2 linked regions of the Siphonobacter curvatus genome follow. The protein of the gene in region 2 interacts with the protein of the main gene of each other region in a pairwise test. Links are inferred from orthologs where the notes say so. Each region holds a gene or a part of one and is shown on either strand. Other genes may lie near its edges.

Evidence for each region.
Region 1: the proteins of priA (region 2) and C5O19_RS17580 interact in binary tests that used the Escherichia coli proteins (3 or more experiments, as listed by UniProt). The link is inferred for Siphonobacter curvatus from one-to-one orthologs.

Annotation. Positions count from the first base shown.
Region 1 is NZ_PTRA01000003.1:128,680-131,560, reverse strand. Bases 16-2,854 are described here. They hold C5O19_RS17580 (single-stranded DNA-binding protein), read right to left. Parts: upstream 1,760-2,854; coding sequence 1,271-1,759; downstream 16-1,270. Other genes in these bases: mutY (A/G-specific adenine glycosylase), read right to left, coding at 1,845-2,854; gldE (gliding motility-associated protein GldE), read right to left, coding at 16-1,146. Outside these bases: more of gldE, read right to left, coding at 1-15; more of mutY, read right to left, coding at 2,855-2,881. UniProt on the Escherichia coli protein: Plays an important role in DNA replication, recombination and repair. Binds to ssDNA and to an array of partner proteins to recruit them to their sites of action during DNA metabolism. Acts as a sliding platform that migrates on DNA via reptation.
Region 2 is NZ_PTRA01000007.1:27,948-31,078, reverse strand. The notes cover bases 22-3,110. They hold priA (replication restart helicase PriA), read right to left. Parts: upstream 2,770-3,110; coding sequence 274-2,769; downstream 22-273. Other genes in these bases: C5O19_RS22935 (RluA family pseudouridine synthase), read left to right, coding at 2,918-3,110; C5O19_RS22945 (DUF1624 domain-containing protein), read right to left, coding at 22-219. Outside these bases: more of C5O19_RS22945, read right to left, coding at 1-21; more of C5O19_RS22935, read left to right, coding at 3,111-3,131.

The sequences.
Region 1 (2,881 bases), on a different replicon or contig from region 2:
AGACGTTTTTCCCTCAAACACGTAGGTGTTTTCATCAATCTTCGTGTACTGAATTTCTTCTTCATCGTACTCATCACGAATATCCCCTACAATTTCTTCAATGATATCTTCGAGCGTAATCAGTCCTTCGGTTTCGCCGTATTCATTGACGACAATGGCCATATGGACGCGTTTTTCCTGAAAATCATGGAGCAAATCGTCAATCTTTTTGCTTTCGGGAATAAAGTAGACGGGTCTTACATTAGCCTGCCATTCGTAATGTTCGTCTTTATCAATGTGCGGTAACAAATCCTTGATGTACAGAATACCTTCAATCTTGTCGATCGACGTTCGATAGACCGGTACACGCGAGTAACCCGACTTATTGATTTTATCCATCAATTCGTGGAAATCCAGCTCAATATCGAAGGCAGTAATATCCATCCGGGATCGCATGATCTGTCGGGCCGAGATGCTACTGAAGTTAACAATTCCCCGCAGGATTTCCTTTTGCTCCAAAGACGTATCCTTTCCCGTTGTAATTTCCAGGGCGTGGCTGAGTTCTTCGGCAGTAATAGTATAGCCTTTCCGTTGAACCCGTTTTTCGATGATATTGGAAATACCCATCAACGGTACCGAGATCGGTCGAAAGAGAAACTGAGCCGCTTCAATCACCGGAGCTGTAATCTTCAGAAAGCGAATCGGATTCTGATTGGCCCAAACTTTGGGTATTAATTCACCGAAAAATACAATCAGAAAGGTTACCCCAACGGTTTGAATCACTACACCGACCCAGGCCGCCACCCCTTCACCCAGGGCTTCCTTGGTAGCAATGGAGGTCAAGGTAACCAGCGTAATGTCGAGTAAATTCTTGAAGATGAGCAGCGTCGCCAGTAACAACTGCGGATGATCGAGCAATTTGGCAATCCGGCGTTCGGCGGCGTTGTCGCTATCCCGAATTTCGTTACGAGCGTCGAGTGAAAGGGAAAAAAAGCCTACTTCTGAACCGGCAGCTAAAGCCGAGGCGGCTAGTAATAACAACAGCATAAGGCCGTTGCTGATGTAGAATCCGGCACCTACCGCGTTGGCGAGAGGTGCCCAAATAGGGAATGGGTCTAAAATATCGCCCAGGGTTAGAGCGGATTCAGTGAGCAAATGTGGCTCCAAGTCAGGAAGCGTTTGGTGAAACGTAAGCCAAGGTAACAAAAAATTGAATCCGTTAACCCCGACCGATTTGCAAAACAATCAGGATTAACGGATATGTACTAATTATGGCAAGCAGATTTAATGCCTAGAAGGGTAAATCGTCTTCGTCGCTGCCACTGTTGAAAGCAGGAGTCACCGGCGTAGTCGGCCGGGGAGCTGCGGGCGTCGCTGCTGCCGTCGGAGCTGGCGTACTACTCGTCGAAGCCGTGGTTGGCGTGAAACCACCTTCTTCATTACGGCCACCGCTACCCATCAGGTTAAGTTCCATCACCCGTAAACGTAACGCTGAACGGGTGTTGCCTTCTTTGTCAGTGAACTCTTCCATCCGTAAACGGCCCTCTAAATACACCTGATCTCCTTTTTTCAAATACTGAGAAGCGATGTCGCTCAGGCGTTCCCAGGCTTCTGCCCGGAACCAGGTCGTCTGTTCTACTTTTTCGCCCGTACGGGTCGTGTACGATTCAGTAGTAGCCACACTAAATTCCGTTACTTTAGCTCCGCTGGGAAGTGTCCGTGTTTCGGGATCACGCCCGAGATTACCGATTAAAATTACTTTATTGAACGTCCGTGCCATGTTAAAATAGTCAGTAGGATTGAATGTGAAATTACGAAATTTCCCGGGTAAATCAAAGCGAAATTTTCGGGTACTATCCTCCTGATCAATCAGTTATTTTACTCACCCACTGATCAATAAATTTAAGTACTAATACCGATTTAGGCAACTGATCAATTGCCTCTGGGGTATACCAATGCAAAGGTTCAGGTAAGGCTAGCGGTCGGGTTACTTTCAAATGCCAAAAACGCGTCTCGATACGTTGGTGCGAGAGTACGTGCGTATACACGGGCGACTCCTCCAGCAGTACTAACTCCGGTAGTAAGGGTTGCAGACTCGCGTGTTGACTAAGCGTTTCCCAATCCAGCAGTTGTTCGTCTTCGATCAGCAGGAAATCAAACATATTCGTCCAGACGTCTTTTCCAGTCCGTTCACGCATGGCTAGTCGGCCCTGTTCGTCTTCCAATACTATGTAGTGAAAGAAACGGTCGCGTACTTTCGCCTTCTTCGCTTTGACGGGAAGTTGACTCTGTCGTCCCGTCAGATTCGCTTCGCAAACCTGATTAAACGTACAAAACATACACTGCGGCGAAACGGGTACGCACTGGGTCGCACCGAAATCCATAATGGCGTGATTAAATAAGTCCGGATGCTCAGCCGAAATCAGGGAATTCGCCCGTTGGGTAAATTGGGCTTTGGCGGCGTGACTGGTAATATCCGTTTCGATCCCGAATATACGCGAGAGCACCCGGTACACGTTTCCATCCAGTACCGCCACTTTTTCGCAGAAGGCGAAGGAGGCAATGGCGGCGGCTGTATAGGGTCCGATTCCTTTGAGTTTGAGTAGCTCCTGGTACGTAGTAGGAAAAATGCCGCCGTAGTCTTCCACAACGATTTTAGCCGTGCGATGCAGATTTCGGGCTCTTGAGTAATAACCGAGTCCTTGCCAAAGGCGTAGTACTTCCCGTTCGTCGGCATGGGCCAGGTCCGTAATGGTTGGAAACGTTTCGATGAAGCGGTAGTAATAAGGCATTCCCTGCACGACCCGCGTTTGCTGGAGGATGATTTCCGAAAGCCAGATGTGATAGGGATTGGTGGTATGCCGCCAGGGTAAATCGCGGCCGTAGCGTTCGTACCAAGCCA
Region 2 (3,131 bases):
TAGCCCAGCTAGCAGGATGAAATTAGGAGCACAGAAATGCGTGACCCAGCGGGTAAAGTAGAGAATGTAAGAAGGCTGATTTAAATCCAGTGGATTGGAAAAAAAAGCATTAACGTGCAAATATTCCCGCGTATGATCCAGGGCCATGAGAATCATGATCAGGCCCCGGACCACATCAATGCTTTCGATACGAACCCGTGCTAAAGGTGAGGCTGACATAGGTAGAGCGGTCAATGAAAGATTTAGTATAATCCTGATTGTCAGTAATATGCGTTACACGGGGTCTACATCAATGACAATACTAATCCCTTTAAACTCCTTCGTCGTTACGACCTCCTCAATCGTTTCTTTTACAAATTCCTTAATGGCTTTCAAATTCAGATTTCGCTCGAACTTTAACAGTACGTCAAACAGAAACTGATTCCGAATACGCTCAACCAAGGGTGATTCCGGACCTTTCACCCGGTCAGTACCTACTTTTTGCAGTAACAAGGTTGCCAGTTTCTGAGCTGCGGCCTGAGCCGTTTGCTGTTCCAGATGACGAGTGGTCAGCCGAATAATGCGGGTAAAGGGTGGATAGCCGTAAGCCTGCCGTTCCTCGATTTCTTCGGCGTAGAAACCTTCGTAATCATTATGAATGATCTTGGCCAGAATGGGATGCTGGGTATTGTTGGTTTGGATCAGTACGCGCCCGGCTCGTTCTTTACGTCGTCCCGCTCGTCCGGATACTTGGGTAAGCAACTGAAAGGACCGTTCGGTAGAGCGAAAATCGGGAAAATTGATCATTCGGTCCGCATCGAAAATGGCGACCAGACTAACCTTATCGAAATCCAGACCTTTCGAAACCATTTGCGTACCCACCAGCATATCCGTTTCACCCTGTTCAAAATCGGTGATCATTTGCTGAAAAGCCGTTTTCGAACGCGTCGTATCTAAATCCATGCGTTGAATGCGGGCGGCAGGAAAATGCAACTGTAAATCTTCTTCCAGCTTTTCGGTACCAAAGCCCTGCGTACGGATTTTCGTACTGCCGCAAGCCGGGCAGGTACGGGGCAAGTGTTCTTTATGGCCGCAGTAATGGCAGCGAAGTTCGCCGTCGCGTTGGTGGTAGGTCAGGCTTACATCGCAGTTATCGCATTTAGAAATCCAGCTACAATCGTCGCAGGTCAGGTAAGGCGAATAGCCGCGTCGGTTCTGAAACAGAATGGTCTGCTCTTTTTTCTCCAGGTTTTGTTCCAGTTGACGTAGTAGTTCACCCGAAAAATCACCTTTCATTTCCCGGTTTTTTCGGGCCTGTCTGATGTCAATGAGTTCAATCGCGGGCAGAGCCGCATTCCCAAACCGTTCCTTCAATTGTACCAGTCCATACCGACCCTGCTGCGCGTGGTAAAAGCTTTCGATGGAAGGCGTGGCCGAGCCCAGTAGTACTTTAGCTCCCTGCATCCGGGCAATAACCAGGGCCGAATCGCGGGCGTGGTAGCGGGGAGCGGGATCGTACTGTTTGTAGCTGGCTTCGTGTTCTTCGTCCACAATGATCAGACCCAGACTGTCGAAGGGAAGGAAAATGGCCGAACGAACACCAATGACAAACTGAAAACGCCCGGACAGTACACCTTTCCAAACTTCCACGCGTTCATTATCCGAAAATTTGGAGTGGTAAATGCCCACCCGTTCCCCAAAAATTTTCTTCAGTCGAATGACAATCTGCGTGGTCAACGCAATTTCGGGCAACAGATATAGCACCTGAGAACCACTCTCCAGAGCCTGTTCAATCAGGTGAATGTATACTTCCGTTTTTCCCGCTCCCGTAACGCCGTGCAGCAATACCGTATCTTTTTCCTGAAAAGCCTGCGTTACTTCCTGTACGGCTCGTTGCTGCGGCTCGGACAGCGTAGGCATCGTAGCGATGGTACCGGTATCCTCCGCAAAGCGACTGACGACCACATCAAAACTTTCAAAAATGCCCTTCTTGAGTAAGGTTTCCAGGGAAGAATCCGAAAGCTCGTCATTCCGGGAAAACGTGGATTTGGGGGTACCTTCCGTATTCTTTTCCGGATCGCGTAAGGCCGGTACGTAGCGGAGGTATTCCAGGAGAATATCCAGTTGCTTGGGTGACTTTTCGAGTTGCCCAATGAGAGCCTTCAGGTTTTCTGGATCGGCGTAGAACGACGTCAGCCGAATTTTACGAACGACCTTGGGCGAATATTTTTCGCGTACTTCTTCAAAGACAATAATGGCCCGTTTACCAATCAGTGACTTGATGAGGTGATACACGTTTTTAACATCGGCAAAGCGAGCGAGTTCGTCGTAGGTCAGCGATTGCTTGGCCTTGATTTCCTCCACAATTTCCTTCTCCCGGGCCGTCAGCAAATCGGGGTGTTCGAAATCCGGGTTGTACTGTACTTTCGACTGGCTGGAAATTTTCAATCCCGAAGGCAAAGCTACGTTCATCACTTCGCCAATGTGGCACATGTAGTACTCTGAAATCCAGCTGAACAATTCTAGTTGCCAGCGGGTGACCAGCGGCGTTTCGTCGAGTACTTCCAGAATATATTTGGCCTGATATTGTTTGGGCGGCTGCGTGTGCACCCGGGCAACCAGGGCGGTAACAATTTTCGTTTTACCAAACTGAACAATGACGCGGGCACCAATCTGAATTTGTCCGGCAAATTCGCGGGGAACGCGGTACGTAAATAAGCGGGGGACGGGAATCGGCAGAATGACGTCGGCGAACTGGGTGACTTCTTCCTGAAAATCGAGTTGATTCATACTACCAAGTTAAGACGAATGCCGGTGGAGGCATGCGGATTGCCGAATTTTAATTCCCGCTCCGCGAAAACCGCTTCGGCCATTCGTCGCATATCGTATCATTTCTACCTGAGAATGTGTAACTTTGTTCTTTTCCCAAGTACACTCCATGGCAAAACCATTTAATGTCGTCTACGAAGACAACCACCTGATTATCGTCAACAAAGCCGCCGGCGTGTTGGTGCAGGGGGATCAAACGGGTGACAAGACTCTTTCCGATTACGTTAAAGACTACATCAGCGTAAAATACAATAAACCCGGAGCCGTATTTCTGGGTACGGTACACCGTCTGGACCGCCCAGTGAGTGGTCTGGTCGTGTTTG